Regions from separate parts of the Marinomonas sp. ATLA20 genome, predicted to be linked through region 4. Evidence: predicted binding sites of a transcription regulator. Region 4 holds the regulator's gene; each other region holds the start of a gene.
The links. Region 4 encodes FliA, which starts transcription of late flagellar genes. Its sites were predicted from a motif close to CTAAAGTTNNNNNNNNNNCNGCCGATA; they were not measured.
Positions count from the first base shown of each region.

Region 1 (8,297 bases), on a different contig from region 4:
ATGAATACTGCCCTTCAGGAAATAAATTTGACGATGATGAGACCAAAATAAGTCACACACTTGCTCGCGTGTGGTTATCGATTCATCCCAACCCTGCTGCAGCGAGCGACTAATTTTACGGAAGTCATCCACAGAAATAAGTTCATCAGCAGATTGATCCAGTAGCGACTCTGGCGGCTCGGTAAAAAACACACTTTCTAAAATATCGATAACTTTAGCATGATCAATTTTAGGGTCCATGATTAAAGCATCTTCAATACGCAAAGGTGTCACACCTTCGATTTTAGCCCCATCAGATAAGTTAAAACTGGCAAAGTTTCGACGTTTTTTCAATTGTCGAGTCAGAGATTCCAGCTGAACACGTGAGGTATCCATGATGCCTGTGGCGTAAATAGTGCCGCCGAAGTTGCCTTCGCGCTGTACTAATTTAGCTTCTTGAAATGTTTGAAATCCAGACTCTTTGCCGTCTTTGTAATAACCACTATGAACCGAGTGATGGCTACCTTTATCTTTAAAGCCGTTATCTACACCAAGGTAATAGACGTTATTAAAACCGAAGAAATGAACGTAGGATAAGGCTAAGTTAGCAACCACAGGGTTACAGTAATTAAGCTGTACGTATTCTTTCGTTTCCCCATGCAATCTTGCTTGATTTAACATTAAAGACGTTATGGCTTCACCAGGCTTCATCGCCATACCTGATCGTTTAAAACAATCAAACAAACCGGGGTGCATTACGTTCACAGACAAAGCCCAGATTTTGTCCAAGTAGTCTTGATCTAAAAATTGAAACTTATCAACTGTTTGCTTAAGGCGTTCAATATCGACATGAATATCAGGTGTCACACCTAATTTTTTTAGGGTGTTAATGGTTGAACCGCAGCAAATCAGTAAAACCTGATCTCGTACTTCTTTGACTAATTCAATACCTTGATCAAGAGAAGGGCCATTCCCTAAAATAAAAACAGGAATATTGCTTACCCATTTTGGCAAAGCGTCACGGCCTTGAAAGTGCGCAACTTTAGTTTTAGGCAAGGATTTTAAACCCTGAGCAACACCAATTAGAGCGTCGTCAAAGAATCCCCAGCCCATCACTTGGCGAGCGTATTGCTTTTTAAAATGTTCAATCGCTAAATCATTTTCCGGGCTACCATAGCCAACATGCAAGAAAGTCTCCGGCGCCATAAAATAGCCATTTTCTTCTAATTGACGTAGATACTTTTCGGTAAATTCTTCAGGGCTGACACCTAAAAAGAAATGGATGGTACGACCGTCTCGATTATAGGCTTCTAAAATACTCTGCCACTCAATAGCAAATAATGAGTAATAGAAAAAGTCCAAGTCACATTCATATAGATAAAGGTGCTTAATATCACGCTCGGCAAGAAGCATTTCAAGTTGATATCCAAACTCAATACCAAACAGTATGGCGGAGCCAGTAAATTCCGGCCATCCCTCTTGTGGTTTCATACCTTCTGATTGCAATGCGACTTGATCAAGCATTTTATTGCTGTAATGAACATGGCGACTTGGATGATTTTCCGTACGCTCTAGATTCAATAATGTTTTATTTGGTGCTACTAATGCCCGCGTAATTTTTTTAGCCGCTTGCACTTTTGGTTTCGTGGAAAAAAGTGGGACACCAACATCTTCACGATATAGGTTAAGTTCGCCACTTTCTTCCATATAAATATGGCGTTTTTGGGGTTGGTAATTTTGAAAAGATTCAAATATATGAGGCATGACCTGAGAAAATACAGTCATGTTTCTAATGTATCGATCAGTCAACTCTTGATCATGCTCTTTGAGGCGTGCTACACCTCTTTCAAACAGCAAAGCAAATGCTTCAGCTTGATCAAGAGAGGATACGTATTCCTCATTTTGCATTTTTCACGCCTTTATATTTATTCACACTCTTACGAGTTTTATTAGTTTGATAAAGCTGTTTTTGCATTTCCGTATGAACATCACGAATAAATTTAATAGCGGATTGATGTACTAATATAAAACGCTTAATTCGCTCATTATCTTCTGGGCTAGACTGAGGTCCAATTGATAGGATAAAACTATTGTTGTCTTCACACAGCTGCTGTATTGCTTCTACATCTTTTTCAATGACACTTTGCTCTAATGCGGCACTTAACTTGGTTAGGTGAGACATATCAAGCATTAAACTGCACCCACTCGAGCTTCCATTTGATCTTCATAGGCAACTTGTTTATCAGCTGTTGAGATTTGATCCCAAGCGCCTTTAATTTGCAAAATAAGACCCATCACCTGATCAAGGATGCTGGTATCTTTAGTAATGCTTGCTTCAGTAATACGAACTATCATGTATTCGTAAAGTGACTCTAGGTTATCAACAAGTTCTGGATTAACATCACGGTCTAATGCATCTCTTAACGCATTGATTATTTCACTAGCACGAGTTAGCGCTGCCGCTTTTCCTTCCCAATCTGAACGTTCGATGCAACCTTTACCTAACGCCAACTTCTCAAGTGCACCTTGCATCAAGAGCTGAATGACGCGATGAGGGTCAGCCGAGGCTAAATCGGACTTAATTGAGTCCTTTCTGTAGGCTTGGATCCCTTTACTCTTGTACATAGACAACCCCATTTAATACGTATATTACAATTTAAAACAGTTTACATTTTCGATAATACAGAATTCAAATAGCCACCTTGGGCATTCATATTCGCAAGGCGAGAATCTAAACTTGTAAACTTGGAACGGAGAGAATCTTCATATTTGACCATGCGGTCCTCATAAGCTTCTAACGTTCCTTCTGTACTATCTATCGACCGTCTAACCGAATCCTTTAATGAATTTGTCATTCCATTTGAACCAGTATAGTTATCAAGCAGATTTTCCAAAGACTGAGCCAAGCCATTATCACCAGAGATCAATGGCGCAATATCGCTATAGCTTCGTTTCATAGCATTATCAAACTTAGTATTATCAAAGCTAAGCTTACCTTTGTTATCCATTTTCACACCCAAATCGAAAATAGAAGTAAAGATTCCAGAATCGCCATGACTACTCATTAATTGAGTAGATAAAGAGGATTGCAAATTCCGAATAACGCTATTGCCATTTAAAACAGCCCCTCTGTCGGAGCTAGCTTGTAGCACCCCAATAACATCATTGTAGGAGGCAATAAATTCTTTGATCGTTTCTTGAACCGTTTTTTGATCAAAGCTGATATCCACTTTGGTCGTTTTATCAGTCGGGGCTAAGGCCTCAATCGACAAACCAGCAACCGCATTATCAAAGGTATTGGTATCATTACGAATCTGAATGCCATCAACAGTAATAACCGCATCACGAGCTTCATCGCCTAAAGGAGTATATAAACCAGCAAATACACCTTCAGTAGATAAGCTATTTAAAGCACTTGATGAGTTTTGCGCTATCGCGGCAGCATTAATATCAGACTCTTCATCTAGCGATGGGTCAGATTCTACTTCCTTAGGAGGAACGACAGCGTCATTGGTTTCTTCATCATCAGCTGGAATTGGGCCATCATTTGCGAAATCATACTCATCACCCGCTATGTCAAGCTCATCAGCTTCATCGATTGGTGTTTCTTCAACTGGCTCGTCGACAACAGGATCATCCTCAACAACCTCTTCAGGTTCTTCTACTGGAGTGTCAACAACAGGGTTTCCATCAGCATCTGTGACGGCAGAGGAATTAATGATTTTAAGAGTGTTTCCAGCACCTTCAATGGAAGAGGTTGCTGTAAAGAATAAATTGCCGTTACCATCGTCAACCAAATTAGCAGATACACCAAAATTATCTTCTGACGTATTAATTTGATTGCGTAGTTCGGACAAGGTAGTGCCACCAGCAACAGAAATTGAGAATTCATTACTGCCAGCTTTGAAGGTAAGTTGCGCGTCCTTTTTAGTAACCACATCATCAGAAGACGAAAAAGTTCCTGGTGCAGACATAACACGACTGCCCTTAGCCAACTGATTAACGTCAATAGCATAAGAACCATTAGAAGCCGTACTATCTGTAGTGATAGCAATAACTTCCTCACCTTCTGTTTGGGCGATTTTTGCATCACGCCCAGTAAAAAGCTCATCATCGTTTAGAGCCTTGACAGAAGATTTAAAATTATCGATAGCAGAGCCAACTTTACCTAGTGCAGATAATTCAGCTTCATAACCATCAATTTTATCTTGATAAAGTTTAACTTTAGCGTCTTTTTGAGCACTCACCATTTGTTTAACAAGCGACTCTAGATCTAAACCAGATCCTGCGCCTAATGAGCCTACCGACATAACTTTATCTCCTGACACCTACATAATCTATTATCAAACCTCACTGTTTACCAAGGTTCCCTTGATATCACTTAGTTGGCTCATAATAGCATCTATTCTATCAGACATTTTAAGAAACTCTTCCGTAGGGATTTGGCGTACCACATCCCCCGTTGTCTGATCTAACACTTTTACGATATTTTGCGCTCGGTCTTCAGTCATTTCAAAGGTTAAATGCACATTTAATTGAGACATTTTTTGGTTCATAATTTCAACATCATGGGGCTCCACCTTTGCGGACGAATTAACATTTTGCGCATTTCGATTATCTTTGTCTGCTCTGCTTATGTCGGCTGTATTTTGTACAACTTTAGCGTTGGCTTGACGCAATGAAGCAAAATCTTCTACTGCACGCTGCTCTGGCTTCAAAGAGTAATTAAGACCCTGCTTAGAAAAATCACTGGCATTAATAGACATATCAGAGTTCCCCCAAATAGACAAAAGCCGGGGCAAAGCCCCAGCTTTCCGCTACCACTAACGCTTAACCCAATAAAGACAAGGCTGTTTGTGGACGTTGATTAGCTTGAGCCAAGATAGATGAACTTGCTTGCTGAAGTATTTGCTGACTTGTTAGGTTAGCTGTTTCTTCTGCAAAGTCAGCATCACGTACACGCGCACGAGCTGCAGATACGTTCTCAGTGATATTACTCAAGTTACTAATTGTAGAACCAAAACGGTTTTGAACCGCACCCAACTCAGAACGTTTTGAGTCAACTGCTGCAATCATAGTATCTAATGTATCAACCATACTCTGAGCATTGGCTACAGTCGATACAGAAGCCGTAGTCACATCAACCTGAGCTGTAGTAGAACTACTAGACAGACCAGACATAGTGAAACCACCGTTACCCGCATAATCGATAGTATTGTTAACACCACCATCAGTCATGTTAAAGCTGATAGTTTGGTTTGAGTCAGCACCCACTTGGAAAACACCAGTATAAGTACCATCCAATAAGTTCTCACCACCGAATGTTGTATCAGAAGCAATACGGTTAATTTCAGTAGAAAGCTGACTTACTTCTTGCTGAATAGCTGCACGGTCTTTATCTGAGTTCGAACCGTTTGACGCTTGAATAGATAACGTACGCATACGTTGTAACATATTCGTAGTTTCATCCAATGCACCCTCTGCCGTTTGAGCTAAAGAAATGCCGTCATTCGCGTTACGCACTGACTGATTCAAACCATTTACCTGAGAGGTTAAACGGTTAGAGATGAGTAGACCTGCCGCATCATCAGAAGCACTGTTGATACGTAAACCAGAAGACAAACGCTCAAAAGATGTGTCTAAAGATTTAGCTGAGCCCATTAGTTGGCGCTGTGCACTTAAAGATGAAGTATTCGTGTTTACATAAAGAGCCATAATAGCCTCCAAGGTTTAATAAAATCCTGCAAAAAAGCAGATCGTATAAGGTTTTCGACAAGAAACTGAAAACCTTTAGTCAATTTGGGAAATCTTTTTCCCACTATAGGAAAAAATCATCCCATAAAACGGCAAATAAATTCCTAACCAATTGTTTTATATGAGATTTAAAAAAATAAATTCATCTACACTTTATTTAAAAATATGTGCTTTTTTAACCTAAAGCACCTAAAAATCACACCCAATCCCCTATAAAGAGCCATAAAACGCAAAAAATCTAACAATCACCTCTCAGTGCATTCTTCTCCATTGAAAACAAGCGGCAAAAAACAACCACAAACGGCAAAAGCGCAAGACAAAAACACCCTATACGCACCACCCCCTCCAAAAAAACTCTCCACCTACATTTCGACTAAAACCCACAACTTTAGCTCTGTGATACTCAAGTACGTAAAAACGCTCAATACATTAATAGATATTTCATCGAGCACATTTCCACCTAAAAAGACGCAAAAATGCTGCACAATAATTCAACGTACAATATTTTGACTACTCATCACTTGCATAATAGGCATCAAACATTGGAAAAATTATGGCAACGAATGATTATGCAGTACTCAGGGCTATAACCTAGGCAAACAAGTAATCAGTTACCAAACTCAACACTCCACACTCCACACTCCACACTCAAAATGAACAATTTCAATTTGCCTATCAAGGATGCAAAAAATAAAGTCTCATACATCCCTTATCCACAAAAATGCAGCCAAAAATCAGACTTTAGCGGCAACGGAGTGCCGAGTAATACTCACTACAGCAAGCCATGCAAAAGTGTAAATAAACAATTTTTCACCAAGACCCCCCTTCAGAATCAATACATTTAATTTGCCAATAAAGGCTGCGAAAAAAGATACAGTTGTGTGCCTCATAAAAATAACTATTCAGCCAATAAAAACGACCTTCCATATAACGAAATAAGGCATAGCGAACACTTCAATTCTCTAGAGCATCCTCTATTTCACACATGCATTGTTTGCTGTGAACCTGACTACTAAAAGTTATCTATAGCTTCTCGTAACACTTAGGGACGCACTTAAAGCAAAAATACATCACTCAAGTACTTACTAAAACGATCTAAACTTTTGAAAAGACTTGATCAAAAAAGCTCATCTCAAAGTCGATCCCAAAAAGACGACATAGTATTATGCTGGTCGGTTTGCCAAATAATCGTCTGCGACATAAACCTTAAAACCATATCAATCCCTCCCAAAACAGCCCAAAAAATCAAAATTCCATCAAAACGTCACTATTTGGGCAAAAAAAAGCCAGGTGAAAAAATCACCCGGCATAAAAGGCACCTCTAGGAGAGAGAAGTAGCCTATTTCCGAGATAAACTCGAACCGTTCACAAAAGCAGCCTTTATGTGGCTTCACATAATGCTACTGTGCATTAATTACCCCCCCAATAAAGACAATGCTGTTTGAGGACGCTGATTTGCCTGTGCAAGAATAGTACTACTCGCCTGTTGCAAAATTTGCTTGCTAGTGAGGTTAGCCGTTTCTTGAGCAAAATCTGCATCTCGCACTCGAGCACGTGCTGATGATACGTTCTCAGAGATGTTGCTCAAGTTAGTAATCGTTGAGCTAAAACGGTTTTGTACGGCACCAAGCTCTGCTCGCTTAGAGTCCACAGCAGAGATCATCGAATCCAGAATACCAATCATAGACTGGGCATTTACCATACTAGAAACAGACGCAGTTGTTACATCAACTTGAGCTTGAGCCTCACTTGATAGGCCTGACATGGTAAAACCATTATTACCCAAGTAATCAATAGAGTTATTGGCTCCACCAGACTGCAAAGTAAAGCTGATAGTTTGGTTTGCATCGGCACCAACCTGAAAAACACCTTGGAAAGTACCATCTAATAAATTCGCACCACCAAATGTGGTTGTGTCAGCAATACGGTTAATCTCTTTCGACAATTGCGCCATCTCTTGTTGAAGAGCAACACGATCTTTGTCTGAGTTTGAGCCGTTTGCAGCTTGGATAGACAAAGTACGCATACGTTGAAGCATGCTTGTCGTTTCATCCATAGCTCCCTCAGCAGTTTGAGCTAAAGAAATACCATCATTTGCGTTTCGCACCGATTGATTTAAACCATTAATCTGTGAAGTCAAACGATCTGATATTTGAAGACCTGCTGCGTCATCTGCTGCACTATTAATACGAAGACCAGATGACAAGCGTTGGTAAGCCGTATCAAGATCTCGACTTGAGCTCGTAAGCGATCGCTGAGCATTTAAAGAGGACACGTTAGTATTTACATATAAAGCCATTTTTTCTCTCCTAAAAACATTTTAAAATTGAGACAACCTTTTGATTTAATTGGTTATTTGGTTTTTGTCTCTTATTGAAGTTATCGACGCATTCGCTCTAATCTTTAATTTTTTTTATACTTTTTTTGAATTTTTTACATTTTATTAACCCCAAAAAAAGCAGCACTCACAGTTATCGAACTTAAGGTAAATAACTTTAAAAATAAAAGAAAAAAAAGCCAGAAAAGATCATCAAAAAAAATAGATATCTAAAATAGATCTTTTA
Region 1 covers NZ_JBXUKU010000021.1:114-8,410, reverse strand. Annotated here, with positions in the region: gene AC2A4J_RS19895 (motility associated factor glycosyltransferase family protein) at 1-1,887, opposite strand, end outside; gene AC2A4J_RS19890 (hypothetical protein) at 1,877-2,170, opposite strand; gene fliS (flagellar export chaperone FliS) at 2,170-2,604, opposite strand; gene fliD (flagellar filament capping protein FliD) at 2,646-4,289, opposite strand; gene AC2A4J_RS19875 (flagellar protein FlaG) at 4,323-4,745, opposite strand; gene AC2A4J_RS19870 (flagellin N-terminal helical domain-containing protein) at 4,810-5,694, opposite strand; gene AC2A4J_RS19865 (flagellin N-terminal helical domain-containing protein) at 7,148-8,032, opposite strand.
Region 1: a site for FliA is predicted at 5,747-5,773, ahead of AC2A4J_RS19870 (flagellin N-terminal helical domain-containing protein). Genes of this name have one in related genera too.

Region 2 (8,297 bases), on a different contig from region 4:
CAAATGATGCTTTTTCTTACCCAGCTTAACAAGGAAGTATTTACCGAAGTAACCATTCTCAGCAGTAAAAATATCTGACGCTGCCATATTGTCACCCACCCCTCTTGCGACGCCATTAACAAACACAGAGTTACGCTGTAGTGCATCTTTAACCTGCTTACCGCTAGCAGCCAATCCTGCATCAGCCATTAGACTAGTAAGCGGAGTCTCAGTCAGATCAACCCCAACCAAAGAACTACTTGGCAAACCATCAAGTTGAATTTGCTCAAGATCTTGCTCACTTAATTGGTCTGCCTCACCACTAAATAAGGCATTGGTAATACGTTCGGCAGCTTGCAAACCGTCTTCACCATGAACTAATTTAGTTGCCTCTCGAGCAAGAATAGACTGAGCCTGAGGTTTACCACCACTTTCTTTATCAGCTTTTTCAATTGCATCAATCTCTGCAAGACCTAAAAAGGTAAAAAATTTCAAAAATTTATAAACATCAGCATCCGCAGTATTCAGCCAAAATTGGTAGAATGCATATTGGCTTGTTTTAGTAGAGTCTAACCAAACCGCGCCAGATTCAGTTTTACCAAACTTCGTCCCATCTGATTTTGTAACCAAAGGAACCGTCAAGCCAAAAGTCTGAGATTGATTTTGACGACGTGAAAGATCAATGCCACCAACAATATTTCCCCACTGATCACTCCCCCCAACTTGCAAAGTACAATCGTAAGCTCTATTTAATTCTGCAAAGTCCATCCCCTGTAACAAGGCATAAGAAAATTCTGTAAAAGAAATACCAGCACCTTCTCTATTAAGTCGCTGCTGAACAGACTCTTTATTGATCATTGCATTGACAGAGAAATGCTTACCGATATCTCGCAAAAAATCCAGCACACTCATTTCACCAGCCCAATCGAGATTATTCACCACTCGCGCAGGGTTAGGTACATCATCAAATTTTACAAACTGACTAACTTGCCCTCGAATTTTTTCAGCCCAACTAGCAACAATATCAGATGTATTAAGTTGACGTTCAGCCGCTTTAAAGCTGGGGTCACCAATAAGGCCGGTCGCACCACCGACCAAAGCTATCGGATTGTGCCCTGCATCTTGGAAACGCTTTAACACAAGAAGCGGAACAAGGTGCCCCAAATGCAAGCTGTCTGCGGTCGGATCAAAACCACAATAAAGAGTACGACTTCCACCATCAAGATGTTTTTTGAGCTCATCTTCTGCCGTCATTTGGGCGATAAGTCCGCGAGCTTGCAAGTCATTTAAAAGGTCTTTACTGCTTACAGTCATTATTTTGATCCATATCCTAGTTAGTTTATCTTACTTAAGCATTCAATTATAAAAGTAATGTTGGTAGGATTATAAGGCTTTTATTAAAGATTTTTTCAGGTACGTATTTTGACCAAGCTATTACCAACAAAGCACCTACTCCTAATTTCTGGAGTAAGCGCACTACTCGCCATAGTTCTTATTGCATTTCCTGAAAAGGAAACGGACGATAACAACCTCATATCCATCGAAGCTAACTTTGAGGTGATAGATCAGTCCCAACTTATGTTGCAGGATCTACAAAAACTCACACCCAGAAGCAACGTAACTCCACTAGCCGCCATCCCAGCTAGCGATACAAGTTCCACATACGATATCCCAGCACCTCAAAATCTAGTAAAAAAGAGTAGCCCTGCAACATTTAAAGAACAATCCGTTGAAGTAAAATCAGGAGACTCTCTGTCTAAAGTACTATCACCCGAAGGGATATCTGCACAAGACATCTACAAGGTATCTTTAGCTGACAAAAAACAAAAAACACTACTCCAAATGAGACCTGGACAGACAATTAACTTTACAAAAAATGAGACAACTGGCGAGCTTACACAACTCACTCTCATACTTAATCGACTGGACAGCGTGACCTTTGAACGCGACAACGATAAATTCAACAGAACAGAAACCTCTAAAACACCAGAAATCGTCCAAGCCTATAAAGAAGCAGAGATTAACAACTCACTTTTTGTTGATGGCCTAAAAGCAGGAATCGATCAACCCCTACTTATTGAGTTAGCTAATATTTTTGGTTGGGATATAGACTTTGCTTTAGATATAAGAAAAGGCGACAGCCTTAGTATCCTCTATGAAGAGAACTTCCTTGATGGAGAGAAAATCGGACACGGCAATATAATAGCTGCCCAATTCATCAACAATGGTCGAACCTATCAAGCAATAAGGTTCAAGACAGAGAAGGGAGCAAGCTATTACACACCTGACGGGCTTGCTATGAGAAAAGCATTTATACGTACCCCCGTGGACTTCACAAGAATATCGTCAAAATTCAACCCAAATAGATTACACCCTATTTTCAAAACCAGTCGACCACACAGAGGGGTAGATTATGCCGCTGCAAGCGGCACCCCTGTGAAGGCCGCAGGCGATGGAAAAATATCCTTTGCAGGAAAGCAAAATGGATACGGAAATGTCGTTATTATTGATCATGGCAAAGGCTACCAAACCCTTTATGCCCACCTAAAAGGCTTTGCTAGAGGAACAAAACGTGGAGCCAGAGTTCAACAAGGAAAGATTATTGCATACGTAGGTCAAACCGGCTGGGCAACAGGACCTCACCTACACTATGAATTCAGAATAAATGGCACCCATAAAAACCCAGTAACAGTGAAGCTGCCAAATGATGATCCGATGCCTAAAAACGATTTGAAAAAATACCTACCTTACGCAAAGCAGGTAGTCGTGACACTATCAAACTCACACTCTCCATCGTTTGCACAAAAATTTGCATCCTTAAAAGACTAACATAACACCCTCCCTATGCATGACCCTCATTATTGTATGCGGGACATGCAAGCCACCCCGTCGCCCCTATACTGAGAACAACATAAGACCTATACAAAAAAGGCCCACCTAACAGCGTTAGGCGGGCCTTTAAAACCAATCAAGCTAATTGCTATAGAGCCTTAGCTTTATACACAATGCCAGGATGACACTGAACGATCTCAAAATAATCAGACAACCCACTTAACGCTTCAGACCCACCGAGAAACAAATAACCGCCCGGCTTCAATGAAGCGTGCATCCTTTTTAATATGTCCAGCTTAAGGTCAACGGTGAAATAAATCAGAACATTTCGACAAAAGATGACATCAAACTTACCTAACATAGAAAACGAATCAATAAGGTTTAAGTACTTAAACTCTACACGAGAGCTTAAATGAGGTTTAATTTTCCAAGTTAAGTCATTTATTTTATCAAAATAACGACGCTGCAAATCTGCACCAAGACCTCGAGCAATCGCTAAACTGTCGTACTCTCCCTGCTTTGCATGCTTCAGTATATTAGTACAAATATCTGTCGCCACTATCTTCTCGCCCGGCTTCAATATACCAGGGCGAGAAGACTTAAACTCTTCAATAACCATACTGATCGAATATGGCTCTTGGCCAGTAGAGGATGCCGCAGACCAAATTTTCAAAGGCGCTGCCGTCATTTCTGGCAATACTTTATCTTTTAGGATTGCAAACGGATGAGAATCCCTAAACCAAAGAGTCTCATTTGTTGTCATTGCATTAATGACTTCTTCTTTTAATTTAGATCCACTCAATCTTTCTAGAGCATCAACCAATTGCTCAATCTTAGAAAAGCCTTCTCTCTCCAAGATTTTGCCTAGCCGACTGGCGACTAAATACTGCTTATTATCACTCAGTGAGATACCGCACACTTTCTGCAGGTAGTCTCTGAACCTGATATATCCATTAGGTGTAATTGCATTTGTACTACTGAGCATTAAAACTCCATAAGTGACAGGTTCAAGAAATAGGACTCCGTAACAAAGAGCCTAGAAATTACTCTGACTGTACCTGCACTGTTTCTATCGCTAATCGAGCTAATTCGTCCGGCTGAAACTTCGCTAAGAAGCCATCCGCCCCAACTTTTTTCACCATCGCCTCATTAAACACACCACTTAAGGAGGTATGAAGAAGGATAAATAAATCCTGTAAGCGACTATCATTACGAATTGCCGTTGTTAACGTATAACCATCCATCTCAGGCATCTCGATATCAGAAATAACCATAGAGAACTCCTTAGTTACATCTTTACCCTCCGCCACCATCCCTTGAAGATAAGTAAGTGCTTCACGACCATCACATAAAACAGTAGTCGCAAAACCAACTTGTTCCATACAACGTTTAATCTGCTTACGCGCAACAGAAGAGTCATCAACAATAAGAATATGATGCTTTTGCGCGTTCTCCGTTACACCAGCGTTAACAATACCCTCTGATATATCCTGACGAGTAGGCGCAACTTCAGAGAGTATTTGCTCAACATCAATTATCTCGACCATTTCTTTGTCAACCTGACAAACAGCGGTCAGGTAATTATCATTGGACAAACCCTTTGGAGGTGGCTGAATATCACTCCAGTTCATATTCACAATACGCTCGACACCACGAACCAAGAACCCTTGAATACGACGGTTATATTCCGTAATAATTACAAAGCACTGGCTAATGTTTTCGATTGGGCTAGCCCCTGTCGCCAACCCTAAATCTAAGATTGGGATAGTACCACCACGAATATGCGCCACCCCTCTAACAACAGGAGAGCTGTGAGGCATAGTGGTTAACTTAGGACACTGCAACACTTCCTTAACTTTAAAGACGTTAATGCCATAAATTTGCTTACCATTTAAGCGAAACAACAGCAATTCAAGTCGGTTTTCCCCTACAAGCTGCGTACGTTGGTTAACAGTATCCAAAACTCCAGCCATAAACGCCTCCAAAATGTGTAAACATTGTATGAGGTATTACCTCAAAATTGTTAAAATGCATCATCCAATGATAAAGTGAATTTAAATATTTTACTAACTATCTTATTTATAACGTAATAATAAACAAAGAGTACAAATCATGCTAATTATAAGGCTAATAATAGCCTTCATATACTTCCAAGCTGGGCCGCTACAGGCCGCATCGACAGAAGAACAAATTAACCACTACATAAACCAAGTAGAGATCCCTCGGCTATCAGAAGTATACCCAGATGCAACAATCAACATTACACTAAACAATCTCGCCGCACTTAATTACTTACCAGATTGCGAAAGCAAATCGATCCAAATCAGCAACCAAAGGCCGGAAGCAACGAAACGCACAAACTATGAGGTTAGTTGCGACTCACCAACATGGAAGTCTTATATTCCCGTTACCCAGTCCATAACCATACCAGCAATTAAAACCATCACCCCAATCAATCGCGGCCAAGTCATTTCTAAATCAAATACCGACACCGGCGAAGTGGACATAGCTAACCTAAGAGGACATGTCTATACCAAGAGAAATCCGCCTTATGGCCTAATCGCTTCCCGCAACTTACGTATTAACACCATCATAACAGACGACCTAACCAACCAACCAACCCTGATAAAAAAAGGCGATTCCGTGCTAATTACCGCTAGCAGTGGGACTATTATAGTCAGAATGAACGGAGTTGCTTTGGAAAATGGTATAAAAGGACAACAAATCCGAGTCAAAAACACAAGTTCTGAACGAATTATATACGCCAAAGTTGTAACTAACAGTGAGGTTCTTGTAAACTATTGAGTATAAACTCATCGGCAATCAATAAATTCTTTTTTTAAGGGCTTTTTACTAAAGTTCCTGTAGACCAAGCCGACAATATAGACAGGCAAATCATTAAAGGGCGGAAAACCCAATGGCAATACATTTTACAGGTCTATCAAACCAGAGCACGATCAACAAAAGCGAACGATCGCAAAAAGACGATGCTGCAAGCAGTGCAACAGAAAAACAAAGTGCAGTCCAAAGTGGAGGCACATTAGCAGAAGATACCGTAAAGCTAAGTGGCACGGCTCAAATACTGCAAAACCAGCAATCGAAAATTAACAGCATGCCAGATGTTGATATGGATAAAGTGGAACAAATAAAAAACGCGATTGCATCTGGCGAATACAAAATCGACACACAGAAGCTAGCAAATAATATGGCTTCTATGGATTCGCTGTTCTAGACTGTACAACTTATACAGTCTGTAAACGGTTTGTCTTATGATTCCTATCGCGCCTATATTTGTCAGAAGCAAAGAGATACTGCAAGAGCTCTCTTCGCTTCTTGATAAAGAACGATTGGCATATGGTGAACTGGACAGCGAAGTCATAATCAATCTATCTGAACAAAAGCAGACCCTTCTTGATGAAATGAATTTACTCAATGAGAAAAGAATCAACATTCTCATTAAATTCGATATTGTCGACAGAAAAAAACCCACCGAAGAAGAATTTAAGAATTGGCTTAACAAACAAGATAGCTCAATGGACAGTGTTCGTCTTTTAATGCAAGAGTGCGAAACATTACTCAAGAAATGCAAAACACAAAACAACACCAACGCCCGAGTACTAAACACCCTACAAAAGCGCAACAAGCATCTTTTTGAGTTGCTTCAAGGCCACAGCAGTAAAAATAAAGTGTATACAGCAAGAGGTTCCACTCGCCCAATAAGTAGCAAACACACACTTGGACGCGCTTAAAAATTGATAAAAATCAACATCATACTTTGCTTGCATTTGTATTTTACGACCAATTAATGTATAAATCCTACCTTAAAATAAGTCCTCATAGGTAAACAGGATATACCGGCCGCCTCCTAAGCAGCTATTCCAGGTTCGAGTCCTGGTGGGGACACCATTTTAGATATTCCAAAAAAAAGAGCCTTTCGACTCTTCTCTAAAATCATCTTACCGTCAATAGTCTATTCAACTTCAATAACTTCAAAACTATGCACGATTTTAACACCACCTCTCTCCAACATTAGAGAGGCAGAGCAGTACTCTTCTGCAGATAACTTCACCGCACGAGCAACCACACTTTCTTTAAGGTTACGACCTGTAACGACAAAATGTACTCGAATCTCTGTAAATACCGCAGGAACAGCGTCCGCTCGATCTGCATCAATCTGAGCCACACAGGACACAACATCTTGACGGGATTTTTTTAAAATACCGACTACATCATAAGAGGTACAGCCGCCCAACCCAGCAAGCAAAAGCTCCATCGGCCTTGGCCCAGCCACCTGATTACCGTCAATCTCTACCTTAAAACCAGAACCTGTTTCTGCAGTAAAATGCACATCTTCTTGCCAACTAACATTCGTCTTCATATTTCTACCTTACCTAATTTTGCTACAACCAAAGCTATGGCTACGACTGAAACAGCTCAGCCAATTTTTCACCTGGGTCATCAGCAACCATAAATGCCTCCCCAACTAAAAACGCATGAATACCTTTTTGTCGCATTAACGCCACATCACTACGAGTATGAATCCCGCTCTCTGTCACAATCAATCGATCGGAAGGCACACTTCCCATTAATTCAAACGTATGATCTAAACTAAGTTCAAAGGTATGAAGATCTCGATTATTAATTCCAAGCAATTCTGTTTCAGTATATTCCAAAGCTAAATCCAACTCTGGACGATTATGCACTTCTACTAAAACATCCATACCCAAATCACGAGCCATTTTATCTAGCTCACGTAATTTATCGCCACTTAAACATGCGGCAATAAGTAAGATACAATCTGCACCAATCGCTCTAGATTCTAGCACCTGATACTCATCAACAATGAAATCCTTACGAATCACAGGTAATTTACAGGCTGAACGCGCTTCAACTAAATAATCTTCATGCCCTTTGAAGAAATCACTGTCCGTTAGAACAGATAAACAAGCGGCCCCAGAGCGCTCATAGGAACGAGCGATATCGGCTGGAACAAATGGATCCCTTAATACACCTTTGCTTGGAGAAGCTTGCTTAATCTCAGCAATAACACCAGATTTACCGATCGCTATTTGATGCCTTAGTGCATGAGCAAAACCACGAGGCTCGTTATGAACATTCGCAACAGATGCAGCGACCTCTAAGTTTCCATAAGGTGTATGAGATTTACGCTCAGTAATCTCTTCGTATTTTCGAGCTACAATTTTCTTTAAAATTGTCGGTGTTTCTATTTGCATTAGGCTACCGCTCCTATAATTACAGTGAGTCAGGACTCATAAAACAACGTGTAAAACTAGCCAATTCAGACATCTTAACTTTGGCTGTACCACCACCAATCACGTCTTCCGCAATATTCACCCCTTCCGCTAAACTATCTGCAATACCTGACACGTAAATGGCGGCACCAGCATTTAAAGCTACTATGTCTCTAGCGGGGTTGACCTTCCCTTTGCCATCCAACGCCATTTTCACTAAAGCAAGACTTTCAG
Region 2 covers NZ_JBXUKU010000002.1:420,286-428,582, reverse strand. Annotated here, with positions in the region: gene tyrS (tyrosine--tRNA ligase) at 1-1,293, opposite strand, end outside; gene AC2A4J_RS06400 (peptidoglycan DD-metalloendopeptidase family protein) at 1,402-2,808, shown strand; gene AC2A4J_RS06395 (CheR family methyltransferase) at 2,960-3,796, opposite strand; gene AC2A4J_RS06390 (chemotaxis protein CheV) at 3,855-4,784, opposite strand; gene flgA (flagellar basal body P-ring formation chaperone FlgA) at 4,924-5,616, shown strand; gene flgM (flagellar biosynthesis anti-sigma factor FlgM) at 5,729-6,043, shown strand; gene AC2A4J_RS06375 (flagella synthesis protein FlgN) at 6,081-6,560, shown strand; tRNA gene AC2A4J_RS06370 (tRNA-Arg) at 6,642-6,717, shown strand; gene AC2A4J_RS06365 (OsmC family protein) at 6,782-7,189, opposite strand; gene trpC (indole-3-glycerol phosphate synthase TrpC) at 7,230-8,045, opposite strand; gene trpD (anthranilate phosphoribosyltransferase) at 8,065-8,297, opposite strand, start outside.
Region 2: a site for FliA is predicted at 5,665-5,691, ahead of flgM (flagellar biosynthesis anti-sigma factor FlgM). Genes of this name have one in related genera too.

Region 3 (8,297 bases), on a different contig from region 4:
ACAACGTAGGAATTAGGTGATGTAAAATAAATTGAATGAGGGGCGCTAGGATACAGGAAGCCATCAGGTGCAAACGCAGAATTAGCTGACTTAGTATTTGTAACCGAAGATAAAGATATTCGGGCATCGGATAAATTATCCGAGCTCGTAGATACACCTACAGGCGCACTCAAGGCAATATCATCACCACTTTTAATTTTTAAATTTAAACCCGCTGCCGCCCCTGCTGTAGGGGTAAAACTAAATACGTCATCGTGATCGATAATATTAAAATCTTTCACCCGAATATCTAAACCCAACTCTTTAATTTTATAATAACCATCACTATCTGGAGTCATATTAGAAGGGTCAAATATTGTAGACTCACCAGCTGCATTGCCGTTTAAGTCATATTTTTTTATCACAAATCGATTGTCGTCTGTTCTGGTAAGTTCATAAGTATCTGTCGTGATTTTAGATGCTTCACCTGCAGATATTCTAACGGAAAAATCAGATAATTTATGAGTATTATCAGCGCTAGAATAAACACTAATATTTTCCAAAGAGAACAAGTCTTTGCCAAAATCTCCATTCATATCAAGACCTTTGGCATTCTGCGTATTCATAGCATCAGATATGGCAATAGCGTTCTGGCCTAGAGTACGATCTGCATATTCACTAAACTCGGAGCGAAAATCCACTAAGCCACCAACACTACCACCAAGACGATCGCTTTTCAAAGCGACATCGTAATCTCCAAAACTGACAACTAAGTCAATCTTCTTTGGGTTTAATTGATTAGGAACCACCTTCAATTCTGTTGGAGTTTGATCCATCACTAATGGTTGACCATTGGCTAGCTGAATCGTCATTAATCCATTGCCATTAAACTGTGCATTGACATCCAAATATTTAGAAAGATCTTTTGCTAGCAGCTCCTGCTGATCTCGTAACTCATTTGCCGGAGAACTTGATAACCCCTCTTCTCTGAGTATTTTGCTGTTCAGATTAGAAATTCTAGTAGTGATAGAGTTTATGTCAGCTAAAGATGTTGTCAGCTGTTGATCAACCAGATTCTCTTGACCACTTGCCATATTAGATAGCGCTTTATACTGCCCCACCAAGTTATTCAAACTAGAATGTGCAAGCTGTCTTAACGATGATGAGGTAGGGTCATTATTTGCTGCTTGTAATGAGCTAAAAGCTTTATCCAAATAACCTGAAAGAGAAATACTATCTTCAGCCAACAAATTATCAGACATAGCCATCAAAGAATGATAAGTATCATAATAAGAGAAATCGGAAGTATCAGATCGCACCTGCGCACTAACAAAATTATCAACAAGGCGTGAAGTATCACGAAGAACCACACCGCCTACAGGTGAACTAACGGTATCAGTTCTTTGGCGACTATAGCCCTCGGTATCCACATTGGCCGTATTTTGCCCAGTCGTATTAATACGGGCATTACTAGACAGTAGTCCAGACAAACCAATTGAATATAAATTTGAGCCCATAGCCCACACCCCTAGTACGTTTTCAAAAAATAACTCTGAGCTCTTCTTTAGCTCTATCGGCTATTGATGCAAAAACTTTACCAAAGCTGAGAATTGAGTGGTTTTATTATTACAATCCTTGAAACCATTGACTAGAAAGGATGCTATCGATTTTTTCAGAATATTTAGGGTCTGTTGCATAACCGCCTTTTTGCAAAGAAGCGGCAAACATTGACGCGTCATCTCCAGTCTTCAAGGCATCTTTATACCGCTCGCTCGAAGATAGAAAGTTCGCATAATCATCAAAGCTTTGCGAGAAGGAATCATAAGCCCGAAACGCCGCTTTTTCTCGCTTTGCCACCCCATCACGGAATTCTAATGTATTCACTACGGCACGATCACCTTGCCAACGATTGTCCGCTTTAATACCAAATAGATTAAAGCTAGCCGCGCCGTCTTCTTTGGCAATAGGATACTTTCCCCAACCCGTTTCTAATGCCGCCTGAGCCAATATTGCTTTGGGGTTAACACCAAGTTTTTCCGCTGCCTGCTTAGCATGGGGCCATAGATTCTCAACAAATTCATCCGGAGACCCAAACACCACAGAAAGGGCCGAAGGTGCTGCGGCCATTTCAGTCTCGGTAATATTTGGGGTCTGTTGCTTAGCCTCCTGCTGAACCGATTGAATAAACTCAGTAGAAGCACGATGAGCCAAAGCTTGAATTCGCACCAAATCTTGTTTAGCAACTTGGTTGAGAAAATCAGTATCTCCCCGTTCTTTCGCTTCAAGCGAACTAATCCGACCTTGCTGTTGAGTTTGGTATTGACGGATAAGCGCTTCCGATAAGCCTATGCCACCGGACTGCGCCATACTTTGAGACATCTGGGAATCCATCATCTCTTGATATTGCTTGGTTTGCGCACTGGAAAACAAACCACTACCAATCGCCTCATTGGTGCTACGCATGTTTTTCAATAGCATATTTATAAAGATTGATTCAAACTGCTGAGCAACGTCTTTTAATGCGGCATCAGGGTCTTTTTGCGCCTTAGTCTTTAAATCAGTTAGCGTAGAAAAGTCGGCAAAAAAATCTTGCTTTGGCGGGATTGAGTTCATCAAAACACCTATATAACAACTAAGTCAGCGTTAATCGCACCAGCTTGCTTTAAGCCTTCCAATATAGCCATAACATCACCAGGAGCCGCACCGACCTGATTAACGGCACGAACAATATCATTAAGCGAAGCGCCTGGATCAAAGACAAACATATGGCCGCTATTTGGTGCGATCTCAATACCTTCACGAGGCGATACTATCGTCTGCCCACCTGTTACAGTGCCATCCTGCCCTACAACTGGCGGCACTTCTTTGATAGTCACCGTCAAGCTACCGTGGGTTATTGCAGCAGGGGATACTTTGACGTGCTGACCAATAATAATGGTTCCTGTGCGAGAATTTACCACGATGCGCGCACGCTCTTCAGCCACTTCAACTTCCAGGTTTTCAAGAATCGATAAGTAGGTAACACGTTGACTGGAGTCCCTTGGCGCAGACACTCGAATAGAAGTCGCATCAAGCGTCGTCGCGACTCCAGGACCTAAGAGGCTATTAATCTTGTCTGTCACTTGCTTTGCTGTCGTGAAATCTGGACGATTTAGATTAAACGTTAAGGTGTCTCCAGTATTAAAACTACTAGGGACCATACGCTCGACACTGGCGCCATTTGGTATACGACCAACTGTAGGGACGTTGCTTGTCGTTCGTGACCCATCCGCTCCATTTGATCCTAAACCACCAACTACCAAGTTACCTTGAGCTATCGCATACACAGCACCATCGGCACCTTTCAATGTAGATAAAAGCAGCGTACCGCCACGCAAAGCGCTCGCGTTACCAATCGACGAGACAGTTACATCAATTTTTTGACCTGGCTTAGAAAACGCCGGCAAAGTAGCCGTCAAAGAGACAGCGGCAACGTTTTTGGACGTGGCATTGACCCCTTCTGGCAAGGTCACACCAAAACGAGACAACATGCTGGCAAAACTTTGGTTAGTAAAAGCGGTGCTGTCGCCCGTTCCGTTAAGACCAATCACCAAGCCATAACCAAACAATTGGTTTTCTCGGACGCCCTGAACACTAGCAATGTCCTTCAAGCGTTCAGCCTGAACAGAAAAAGATAAACAATATAAGATAATTAGCGCTATGTGCTTCATCACATCACCTATTGAGAGGAATGAACCTCTCAGCCATTAGATCATTAAATTAATAAGGCATGTTACTGGTGTTAAGTAAGCGACTTACCCAACCTTGCTCACTTCCTGCTGCTACATCGCCAGTACCAGAATACGTAATTCTCGCATCAGCAACGCGCTCAGATTCTACGGTATTATTTGGCGAAATATCTTGTTTGCGTACGACACCAGAAAATCGTATATATTCATCGCCCTGATTCAACCGCAGCCATTTTTCACCACGCACTGCCAGCAACCCGTTAGGGTAAGCTCTAAAAACAGTGACAGAAATCGTACCGCTTAAACTGTTATTTTGGTTTGCAGAGGCATTACCAGAAAAGTCTGTGCCTTGTTGAGGAAGTGTTGTATCAACCTTTAGCTCTTGCCCTAATACTGTCGGGTTTTCAATAGTGGCAGAAGAGGACTTGGACACCGTCGCCGCATTAGCCTTGGTCGATGTTGTCGTCTCATTCAAGTTGATCGTTAAAATATCACCAACTTTGCTGGCTTTCTGGTCACCAAAAAAAACATCCCCCATACTCGTCTGATAAATACCGCCTGTCGGCGCTTGCGAAGGACTCATACCATTAGGGTACACTGGCGCATAATAAGGATCATCCGACTGAATAGATTGAGCAATATCCGGACCATTCAGAGGATCATTAGGATCAGGTACATATCCTTTGCGAGGAACATCTGATGAAGGCTCTTCTGGCGTTTCCTCTGGAGGCGATTCATTGTCAGCAACAGCATCAATAATCGCATCCGTTGCAGCAGCAGCTACTCCTGCCGCAGCTGCATTAGCAACCGCTTGCTCGTTAACATCCCAAGTGAGGCAACCGGGTAAACAAGCACTAAACAAAACCAAGAGCGAAAATTTAATCTTCATCATATTCCACACGTTATTATAACTGCTGTATTGCAAAACTCATCATCCCATCAGCGGATGCGATAACTTTTGAGTTCATTTCATAAGCTCGCTGTGTCGTAATCATATTTACAAGTTCTTCAATAGAATTAACATTAGACGCCTCAAGCATTCCTTGAGCAATAGTCCCCAACGAATCAGTGCCAGGAACGCCAACTATTGGCGGGCCACTAGCATTTGTTTCAGTGAAAATATTTTGCCCTGCAGAATTCAATCCGGTTGGATTAACAAAACCTGCGATATTTATAGCACCAACTTGCTGTGCGTCAGCATCACCACTTTGTCTAACTGATACTATGCCGTCTTCTGCAATCATAATTTCGATAGCACCTGGATCAATTTGGATACCAGGCTCAACAACCAAGCCTCCAGAAGTAACAAGCTGCCCCTGACTATTAAGCTGAAGACTACCATCGCGTGTATAAGCAATAGTGCCGTCAGGCTGCAAAACCTGTAAGAAACCTTTACCCTGAATAGCAACATCAAGCTGTCTATCCGTCATATTGTAGTCGCCATTAGAAAAATCTTTTTGGGTTGCCCCCACTTTAACACCAGTACCCAACTGCAAACCGGATGGTAATTCAGCATTTTGAGCGCTCAAACCACCAGGGGCACGTACTGTTTTATACATGAGATCTTCAAATACCGCTCTGTCTTTCTTAAACGCAGTTGTCGAAACGTTTGCCAAGTTGTTGGCTACGACGTTTAATTGTTTATCCATCGCGCTTAAACCGGTTTTACTAACCCATAATGCTGAATTCATAAAAGCCTCTTATTTAATTCTGTTATTCTTTACGTTATTTTTGTCGTAATCTCAGATCGTTATTAAGACGTACGCTGTAAAATACGAGCAGAAGAATCTGCGTTGTCTCGAATGGAATCCATCATTTTCACATTCATTTCGAAGCGACGCGCCAAATTCATAATATGCGTCATCTCTTCAACCGCATTCACGTTGCTGCCTTCAATGAAGCCGCTAACCAGTTGCACATTAGGATCAGCATCTATTGCTTGGCCATCACGAGTATGAATCAAGCCATCTTCTTCTTTGCGTAAATTTTGCTTATCAGGATTCACTAATTTAATCTGGTTAAGCGCCGCCACTTCGTTATTAGCGCCACCTTGTGGAACAATAGAAATCGATCCATCCGCCGTAATATTAATACTATCAGCAGGTGGCAAGAAAATAGGCCCAGCCACACCCGCAACAGGCAAACCTCGCCCTGTTACCAATTGCCCTGCGGCATTAATTTGAAAGTCGCCTGCTCGAGTGTAAGCCTCTTGGCCGCTTTCATCATAAACAGCAATAAAACCTTCTCCAGCAACAGCAACATCTAGGTTTCTACCAGTCTGTATCATGTCACCTTGGGTATAACGTGTCGCTGGATTCTCCGTCATTGCATAGACACGGCTAGGGTGATAATCACCATATACCTGCATAGAGCGAGCTTGCTCGAAGTCAGAACGAAAACCGGTTGTACTGACGTTTGCCAGATTGTTAGCGTGTATTGTTTGAGCATTCATGGTTTGTACACCACCACTCATTGCTAAATATAAGGCCTTATCCACTTCAATTCTCCCAGAAGAATCCACATCACTTAGATAACTACTATCAAAAATCGTACCAAGTTATAAAAACAATAAAAAAACAAAAAAAAGCCGAAACAGCAAGACTGTTCCGGCATAAAATCTTCTCTCTCCAGAAAATTAGCGAAGGTTAATTATCGTCTGAGTAACAGTGTTTTCTGTTTCTAATGTTTTACTGTTTGCTTGGTAATTACGCTGCGCCTCAATAAGTGCAACAAGTTCAGCGGTCAAATCAACATTAGATTCTTCTAAAGCACCGCCTGCAATTTTACCTAGAGTTGCGGTGTTAGGTCTGCCAATATCTGCTGGTCCCGAAGTCTTCGTAGCGACCCACATCGTATGACCGGACGGCATCAAACCGTCGGTACTATCAAATGTTGCCAAAGCTAACTGGCCAAGTGTTGCCGTTTGTTGATTGGTATAGTTAGCAATCAACAAACCATCACTATCAAATGACACACCTTGTAACTCGCCAGCAGAGAAGCCATTTTGATCAAAAGTATCTGTATTAGCTAAAGCAAACTGCGTCGATCCACTCAAGTCAAGCTGCGTAATACGCTGACGATTAGTCGGGTCTATCCCCCTAACCTCCAAAGGAACTGGTTGTTCATTCCCAAGTGGTGGTATCCCCCTGTACACACCCATCAAATTACCTGCGGCATCAAAAGTTACCGATGTGTTTTTTTCTAAATATTTAGCATCATCGCCAGTCATTGGATCGACAAAGCTTTCCTCACCATCCATTGTGACACGAAGTTCATAGGTATTATTTTCGCCCTGCTTAATAAAATAATATCCTAAAGTATGCGGCTCACCTAAAGAGTCATAAGTCGTTCGAGTATTACCAAATGAATAACTTTCAGGATTAAGAGGGTCAAAAGCCTCACGAGAAACAATACTTGAATTTCTCATTTCCTCTGGCGTCAGCGTCGCCGTGATAGCGGCCCCTCCCAATGTTCCACTCACCGCTAACGGAGTCTTAATACCTGTCGCCACATCAACGGAATTAGGCACATTAGCCCCAACATAAAGAAGCGAGAATGGCTCCTCCTCTACACCATCACCATTGTAATCCATACCACCTTCAGCAGTATTAAAAGTGGCGTAAGTCTCTCCAAGAAAGGGCGCCCCAGTATCATCAGTTAAATTACCATCAACAGTAGCATGTACCTTATAGGTATTGGGCAATTCACCTTTAGCGTAATAATAAGTCACTATATGTGACTGGCCATTCCCATCAAGCACACCTTGAGTTTGAGTGAAGTTGTAAGTATCTGGATCATTCGGATCAAATACGGCCTTTATAAAAGGCGGAACGTCCTCGTTCTTTGAGTCCAAATTTACTTTCAAACTCATTGAAGTAGTAGGCTCAGGAGGAATACGATCAGTTGGAATTTTCAAATCATCTAAATTGCCACCGACTACGCCATCAACCGCATTAAAACCCTGCACGTTGTTTCCACCATTAGTGACCAAAAAACCATTTTCATCAAGCTTAAAGTTACCAGCCCTAGTAAAAGCATTTGAAACTCCAGCATCTACAACAAAAAAACCACTGCCATCAACAGCAAGGTCTAGGTTGTTATCTGTATAAGAAATATTCCCAGCTGAAAACTCTTGGGAAACACTACTTACACTTACACCAGAACCAATACTGTTCCCGCTGCCAGCACCCAATACACTGGTGTTGTAGAGGTCATCAAATTCAATACGAGACTTTTTAAAGCCTGTTGTATCGGCGTTGGCAATATTATTACCGGTAACACTTAAATAATCGGCAGACGCTTTAATGCCAGATAGTGCAGTATTGAATCCCATAATATTCTCCAATCACCCTAATATTTCTAATTCATTCGTAAGTTTGATTTTGCCGTGGTTTTCCACATTCAAAACAGTTCCATTTTCCCCATTAATAGTGACACCTTGAATTCGCGTTGGAAGCCGTGTATTCATTGCTGACACTTCACCTTTATCATTTGTTGAAGAGGCGGCAAAACGATATTCGCCAGGCGGCAAAACATTTCCGTCATCATCTAGCTTATCCCATTTGAAATCACCCGAATTCAACGTAGCAG
Region 3 covers NZ_JBXUKU010000023.1:1,709-10,005, reverse strand. Annotated here, with positions in the region: gene flgK (flagellar hook-associated protein FlgK) at 1-1,496, opposite strand, end outside; gene flgJ (flagellar assembly peptidoglycan hydrolase FlgJ) at 1,606-2,592, opposite strand; gene AC2A4J_RS20125 (flagellar basal body P-ring protein FlgI) at 2,601-3,689, opposite strand; gene AC2A4J_RS20120 (flagellar basal body L-ring protein FlgH) at 3,739-4,599, opposite strand; gene flgG (flagellar basal-body rod protein FlgG) at 4,613-5,398, opposite strand; gene flgF (flagellar basal-body rod protein FlgF) at 5,461-6,204, opposite strand; gene AC2A4J_RS20105 (flagellar hook-basal body complex protein) at 6,343-8,040, opposite strand; gene AC2A4J_RS20100 (flagellar hook assembly protein FlgD) at 8,053-8,297, opposite strand, start outside.
Region 3: a site for FliA is predicted at 1,551-1,577, ahead of flgK (flagellar hook-associated protein FlgK). Genes of this name have one in related genera too.

Region 4 (8,297 bases):
GTGCATCCAGATAAAGATTTAGCAATCGATCCAGGTCAGGTATTTGGTTCGATTGATGGTATTGCAGGTAAAGATCCATCATTTGGTTTAGATGCCGTTTGGATTGATCCTAAGAAAAGAGATCAGGCACAGACTTATGGCTACACAGTGGTCGATGTGAGTACAGTGGTTGCGACTCATATTAATCAGATTATGTACAAACATGCCTATGAATTGATTGGTCATGATGAGGTTCAGCAGCTGTTGAGTCTTCTGAAGCAGTACAATCCCAAATTGGCAGAAGAGTTGGTACCAAATACAGTGCCTTTGAGTGTTCTGTTAAAAGTACTGCAGAATCTATTGATAGAGGGAGTGCCGTTAAGGGATATGCGAACGATTGCTGAGTCAATTATGGGGGTTCAACCAAAAACTCAAGACCCTATGATATTGACTGCAGCAGTGAGAACGTCGTTATCACGCTTGATAATTCAAACCTTGGCTGATGGGGTTGAGGAAATTCCTGTGTTAACGTTAGAGCCTCAATTAGAGAAAATGCTGATGCAGACGGTTCAGCAAAGCCAGCAGTCTGGGATTAAAAATGAAGAGGCATTAATTTTAGAGCCGCAAATGGCAGAGCAGTTACAGTCATCTTTGCGTCAGTCTGCCGAGCAGCAAGAGGCAATGGGAAACACTCCTATATTAATTGTGTCTGCTCCTATACGTCCTATGTTGGCGCGTTTTATGCGCTATGGTATGGTGAATATGTCAGTGCTTTCTTATCAAGAAGTACCGGATCATAAACGTATTACTGTGGTAGGTGTTATAGGTCAATAATATCTGCCTATTAACGTGATGGATTGTATCTATATTTATTGTAATCTTTCGGGTAAGCTATGGATTTGTAAGAAAAATAAACTGGAAGGATTAAGTTATTCATGCAAATTAGGCGGTTTCGAGCACCTGACATGCGGCAAGCGATACGGAAGGTTCGCGATGCTGTAGGCCCTGATGCGGTCATTTTGTCAAATCAGCGTCTGCCTACCGGTGAGATAGAAATAGTTGCCGCTCTAGATTACGATGGATCTTTGCCTTCTAGTATGGCTTCAAAGCGCTCGCCAGCGTCTCGTTCAGAGCAAGATGCAAGCCCAAGTGCAGATTATTTAGAGCGTATTGAAAGAGCAAAGCAACAGACTACTGTCCCGCAAAATATCTCATCTTCAAATACATATTCAGAAAAACAACCTGCAACTCAGTTCGAAATGCCTCCTTTGTCGAAGGATAAAGAGGATCCAGCTGTCGAAGAAGCATTGTCAATTCGTAACAGTGAAAGTTCTAAACAGTTGCGAGAAATGGAGCTTGAGCTTAAAAATGTTCGGACTATGCTAGAGCAACGTCAGCAAGCTGATAGCAAAGCCGATGCAAAAGAAAATGCAGTAGAGTCACGGGCTAGAGAAAAGTTAAAAGGTTTGGGTTTGTCCGATTTTGTCGTGTCTAGATTGATTGATGATATCGATTTAAAAGGGCGAGAAGACGACTGGAATCGTTTGCTTGCCCATTTAGCTGACTATATTCCTGTTCGTTCTAGTTCTTCAGAATTAAAAGGCTGTATTGCATTTATGGGGCCTACTGGCGTTGGTAAGACAACAACGATCGGTAAAATAGCCGCCCAGCATGTTTTGAAAAATGGTTCTGAAGGTGTTGTCTTAATTACTACTGATACTTACCGTATTGCTGCCCATGAGCAGCTACGGACTTTTGGGCGTATATTAAATGTCCCAGTAGAAGTGGTGAATGAATACTCTGATTTAAATGAAGTATTGGCAAAATATGCTAATTATTCTTTAGTGCTTGTTGATACGGCTGGTATGAATCCAAGGGATTCGAATCTTGAGCGCCAGCTTCTAATGATGAAGCGTGCGCGAGCAAGTCTTAAAAAATTATTAGTATTACCTTGCACAAGTCAGAGGCAAGTATTAAAAACAGTGGTCGATGTTTATTCTCAAGTTCAATTAGACGGTTGTGTTTTAAGTAAACTTGATGAATCAGCTTCACTTGGTGAAGCTATTAGTGTAGTTATTGAAGAAGGCTTACCTGTTGTATATATCGCAGATGGTCAAAGAATTCCAGATGACATAGAACCAGCTCGTGCACATAATTTGATTAGTAGGGCTGTGTATACCGCAGAGCATTACAGTCAGCTTTATGGGTCACTAAAGTATGGTAGTTAGTAAAAATTTGTTATTACTGAAAGCGTTGCGCGAAACTATGTAGTACAGTTAGTTAGCGCAACTAACTTAAATGGTAAAGGTTGCTTAGACTATTTTATGCAGAGCAAGAATGGATATAACACATACTCTAAAAAAGCAACGCTTTCGATTGATGCGATTGTTGAACAATATGGGTATTTGGTAAAAAGAATTGCTTACCATCTACTGGCGCGTTTGCCTGATAGTGTGGATGTAGATGATTTGATTCAAGCTGGCATGATGGGACTTATTGAGGCCTACAAACGCTTTGAGTCGACCAAGGGTGCTAGTTTTGAAACTTATGCGGGTATTCGTATTCGCGGTTCCATCATGGATGAGGTGCGAAAAACAGATTGGGCCCCTCGCTCGGTTCGTCGCAACGGTCGAGCTGTTGCTAATGCAATAAAAGAGTTAGAAGCTAAGTTGGGCCGTGAAGTGTCCGATATGGAAATAGCGGCTCATATGAATATAAGTATGGATGAATATCATGACATGATTCATTCATCTATGTCGACTCAGTTGTTTAGCTATGAAGAAATGCTAGACTCTGATACAAATAATTTAGATAGTATCGAATCAGAGGTGGAAAATTCACCTTATTCTTTAGTAGAAGATAGTGGTTTTCAAAATCAATTGGCGAAAGAAATTGATGAATTACCGGAAAGAGAAAAATTGGTTTTATCTCTTTATTATAATGAAGAGCTTAACCTGAAAGAAATTGGTGCTGTGTTAGGCGTTAGTGAATCTAGAGTCAGTCAAATTCATAGTCAAGCGGCTATGCGATTGCGAGCTCGATTAAGTGATTGGCGAGATTAATTATGAGTTATGAAATAATACCTTTGGGGTGTGGAGGTTGCATTGGATAAAAACATGAAGATCCTGATTGTTGATGATTTCTCGACAATGAGACGTATCATTAAAAACTTATTACGGGATTTAGGGTTTACCAATACAGTTGAAGCGGATGACGGAACAACTGCATTGCCTATACTTCAAGCTGGAACAATTGATTTTCTTGTGACCGATTGGAATATGCCTGGAATGACCGGTATTGAACTACTCCGTGCTGTTCGTGCTGATGAGAAACTGAAAAGCATTCCTGTTCTTATGGTCACGGCTGAAGCTAAACGTGACCAGATTATTGCTGCAGCTCAGGCTGGGGTAAATGGTTATGTTGTTAAGCCTTTTACTGCGGTGGCTCTCAAGGAAAAAATTGAGAAAATATTCGAACGAATAGACGCTGCAAAATAGGGAGCTTAGATGTCGAATGTATTGGGATCTGGACTAGTGGATTTTGAAAACCTAGTAAAAGATGGTGCTGTGGATCTTTTAAATCACATTGAAGTCGGTGATTTCAGTGGTGCTATTAAAGTAATCCAAGAGTTAAGCGAAGCTCGTCATAAAAGCTTTTATAACGAAGTGGGATTTTTAACTCGAAGTCTGCATGATGCTATTCGTGATTTTCAAGTCGATTCAATGGACTTAGTTGTTGGTGAGGGTGGAAAAGATTCTGCTACTAAAATTACTGACGCCTCTGACCGACTGAATTATGTTATAGAAACAACTAGTGCGGCGGCCAATAAAACTATGGACATGGTGGACAGCAGTGTTCCTGTGGCCAGTGAGTTACAAAGTCAAGCAAGGGAGTTGCGAAAAGACTGGAGTCGACTAATTCAGCGAGATTTAACACCTCAAGAATTCAGAGACTTATATAAGCGTATTGATGTATTCCTGTCTTATGCTGATGACAGTGCCACTACCTTGCATTCAAACCTCAACACAATTCTTCTAGAGCAAGGTTATCAAGACCTAACGGGTCAAGTGATCGCTAGAGTGAATGATTTAATTCGAGATGTAGAAGAAAAACTTGTGCATCTCGTTGCTGTTGCTGGACGCGTTGATAGTATCTCGGGGATTGAACACCAAGAGAAAGAGTCTGAACACGATGACACTCGTGGTCATGGCCCAGCTATTAATAAACAAAACAACCCTGAAGTACTGAGTAGTCAAGACGAAGTAGACGACTTGCTATCAAGTCTTGGTTTCTAGAAGGAGCTGAGGATGAGTTTCGAGGTCGATGAAGAAATTTTACAAGATTTTTTGGTAGAAGCTGGCGAAATCCTAGAACAGCTTTCCGAACAACTAGTAGATTTAGAACAAAACCCTGATGATAAACAACTGCTTAACGCTATTTTTCGTGGTTTTCACACGGTAAAAGGTGGTGCTGGATTTTTACAATTAAATGCCTTGGTTGGCTGTTGTCATTACGCAGAGAACGTTTTTGATATATTAAGGAACGGTCAGCGTAAAATAGATTCTGATTTGATGGACATTGTTTTGCAGGCACTTGATGCTGTAAACGAAATGTTCGAGGTTGTTCGTGCTGGTGGTGAGCCTGAGCCTGCTTCACCAGAGCTGATCGCAGCGCTTGCCGTATATGCAAAACCGCCAACTGCAGAAGAGCTTGCTAGCGCAGATGATGAAGAGCTAGATGAAGTTGAAGATATTGCTGAAGAGCAAGCTGACTCTGATGTTGAAGAAACTGAAGAAGCTGTTTCAGCAGCGGTTGAATCTGTTGATATTTCTGATGATGAGTTTGAATCTTTATTGGATGCTTTGGGCGATACTTCAAATGAAAATCAAGAAGTAGAAAGTAGTTCAGCAGAAGAGAGTAGTGCAGCCCCAAGAACTGATGACGAAATTACTGAAGATGAATTTGATGCATTATTGAATCAACTTCATGGCAGCGGTGCACCTGGAATTAGTGATGAGCCGGCTGAAAACGTTAGCCCAGATGATACATCTTCTGATGAAATTACCGAAGATGAATTTGAAGAGCTTCTTGATAAGCTTCATGGTGAAACGCCTGCAGCAAATAAGAAAGAAGATGCACCTAAAGACGATGCGAAAAAGGCAGAGCCTAGTGCTGGTGCAGAGTCCGACTTAATTACTGAAGATGAATTTGAATCTCTATTAGACAGCTTGCAAGGTAAAGGTGGTTCAGAAAAGTCAGAAGCTCCTGCAGCTAAGAAGCCTGAACCTAAGGCTGCTCAAGCTAAGCCAAAAGCTGATCCGAAACCTGCTCCAAAGCCTACGCCTAAAGCGCCAGAGCCTGAAGTAAAAGAGAAAGTTAATACTCCTGTTACTCAAGAAGCAACAGTGCGAGTAGATACAAAACGCTTGGATGACATCATGAACATGGTTGGTGAGCTTGTATTAGTTCGAAACCGTCTTGTTCGTTTGGGACTCCAAAGTGATGATGAATCTATGGGGAAAGCGGTTTCAAACTTGGATGTTGTTACGGGCGATCTACAAAACGCCGTAATGAAAACTCGAATGCAGCCAATCAAAAAAGTATTCGGCAAGTTCCCTCGAGTGGTTCGAGATTTGGCCCGCAACCTGAAAAAAGAAGTAAATTTAGAACTTCGTGGTGAAGAGACAGATCTGGATAAAAACCTCGTTGAAGCACTCGCCGATCCGCTTGTCCACTTGGTTCGAAATTCGGTTGACCATGGTGTTGAGGCACCTGATGTTCGTGAAGCGAAAGGCAAGCCAAGAGTTGGCCATGTTATTTTGTCTGCAGAACAAGAAGGCGATCATATTTTACTCTCCATCGATGATGATGGTGCAGGTATGGACCCTGATGTGTTGCGTAGAAAAGCCGTTGAAAAAGGCTTGATGGATGCGGATGCAGCAGAGCGTTTATCTGATGAAGAAGCATTCAATTTGATTTTTGCACCAGGATTTTCAACAAAAGTTGAGATTACTGATGTGTCTGGTCGTGGCGTTGGGATGGATGTTGTTAAAACAAAGATCTCACAGTTAAATGGTACCTTACAGATTAAATCTGTCCTTGGTCAAGGGTCTAGATTTATCATCAAAGTGCCATTAACGCTTGCGATTATGCCGACTCTGATGGTGACACTATCAGATCAAGCATTTGCGTTCCCATTGGTCAGTGTTAATGAAATATTCCATCTAAATTTGAAAAAAACCAATGTGGTAGATGGTCAGCAAGTGGTTGTGATTAGAGGTAAGACTTTACCAATTTTCCACCTGAAAAGCTGGCTGATCAAAGGGAATAGTCGCGATGATTTACCTGCAGAAGCGCATGTGGTTGTTGTTCAGGTTGGTATGAGCGAAGTGGGTTTTGTTGTAGATCAGCTTGTTGGTCAAGAAGAAGTGGTTATAAAACCATTAGGTAAAATGTTGCAAGGTACCGCTGGTATGGCAGGTGCAACAATTACAGGTGATGGTCGTATTGCATTGATTCTGGATGTGCCTAGTATGCTTAAGTGTTACGCATCTAGGTAATATTTTTTTTCATTTAGGGGATGTGATATGCCTGTTAAGGTGCTGGTTGTTGATGATTCTGGTTTCTTTCGTCGCCGTTTGGTCGAAATTTTTGAAGCCGATCCTCGATTAACCGTTGTAGGTACTGCAAATAACGGACGTGAGGCAATAGATAAGGTTCAATCCTTATCTCCTGATGTTGTTACTATGGACTATGAGATGCCTGTTTTAGATGGTATCGCCGCCGTAGTTAACATTATGAAGCTAAAGCCAACACCTGTGCTGATGTTTTCCTCATTAACTCATGAGGGCGCAAAGGTTACTCTGGATGCCCTAGAGGCAGGTGCTGTTGACTTTATGCCTAAGAATTTTGAGGATATCTCTCGAGATTCAGCGGTAGTGAAACGTGCATTGGTAGATCGGGTGTTAGCGGTTGCAAGAACTCGCTTAGCAGGCGATAGAAAACCTGTCGCAGCACTTGCTCCACGTGAGGCGCCTAAGCCGATTGTCACTGAGCGTGGTGTTATTATTCCACGTATGAGAAAACGAGTGAGCCTTGTTGCTATTGGAACATCCACGGGTGGCCCTATGGCTTTGCAGGCGGTTTTAAGCAAATTACCTAAGGACTTCTCAGCTCCTATCGTATTGGTCCAGCATATGCCAGCGGCCTTTACTGGGGCTTTTGCTGACCGATTGAATAATATTTGTCAGATTACTGTGAAAGAAGCCAAAGATGGCGATCGTTTGCAAGCTGGTGTTGCGTTATTAGCGCCAGGTGGGAAGCAAATGATGATTGACCCTCGAAATGGTGGTTGCGTTCGTATTCTTGATGGCGATGAACGACTTAACTACAAACCTTCGGTTGATGTTACTTTTGGCTCAGCATCGAAATGCTATCCAGGAAAAGTGTTGTCTGTTGTTATGACTGGGATGGGCGTTGATGGTCGTGAAGGTGCTCGTATGCTGAAAAGTTCGGGTTCAAGAGTTTGGATTCAAAGTGAAGAGTCTTGCGTGATCTACGGTATGCCAATGGCTGTTGAGAAAGCAAATTTAGCGGATGACATTATTGATTTAGACCATATCGGTGAGCGTATTGCACGTGAGGTTGGCTAGTGGATTTTGTTACCTTAGCAGGACTATTAATTGCATTCAGTTCAGTATTTCTAGCTAACTGGTTAGGGGGAGGAGAGATCGTTCTCCTTCTAAACCTTCCATCCGCTATCATCGTTATTGTTGGTAGTATTGGCGCAACACTTATTCAAAGTAGTATTCAAGAAGCAGCCCGTTCTCTTGTATTGATGAAGTGGAGTCTTTTCCCGCCTGTTTATGATTTCAATTCTGCCCGTGTATTAATAAACAATCTTGCCCATAAAGCGAGACGACTTTCTCTGCTTGCTTTGGAATCTGATATTGAAGCGTTGGGCAACCGTTTTACTAGTCGAGCTATGCAAATGGCTATCGATGGGACGGATCCTGATTTATTAGCTGATAGGCTTCATGATGATGCAGTCCGTATTTATGATAAGCGGATGAAAAGTGTCTCATTTATAGAATCGATAGGCGGTTATGCACCTACTCTAGGTATCATGGGGTCTGTACTGGGTTTGATTCAAGCTATGGCTAATTTGGACAGCCCGGAAGCATTGGGTCATGGTATTGCCGTTGCTTTCGTTTCAACTTTATATGGCCAAGGGTTTGCTAATCTGGTTATATTTCCAATTGTTAAAAAATTAACGGGCTATGTCGATAAAGAGCTTCTTTATCATCAGCTACTAATTG
Region 4 covers NZ_JBXUKU010000017.1:2,124-10,420, reverse strand. Annotated here, with positions in the region: gene flhA (flagellar biosynthesis protein FlhA) at 1-813, shown strand, start outside; gene flhF (flagellar biosynthesis GTPase FlhF) at 915-2,207, shown strand; gene AC2A4J_RS18895 (RNA polymerase sigma factor FliA) at 2,304-3,041, shown strand; gene AC2A4J_RS18890 (chemotaxis response regulator CheY) at 3,096-3,476, shown strand; gene AC2A4J_RS18885 (protein phosphatase CheZ) at 3,486-4,274, shown strand; gene AC2A4J_RS18880 (chemotaxis protein CheA) at 4,287-6,539, shown strand; gene AC2A4J_RS18875 (protein-glutamate methylesterase/protein-glutamine glutaminase) at 6,567-7,631, shown strand; gene AC2A4J_RS18870 (flagellar motor protein) at 7,631-8,297, shown strand, end outside.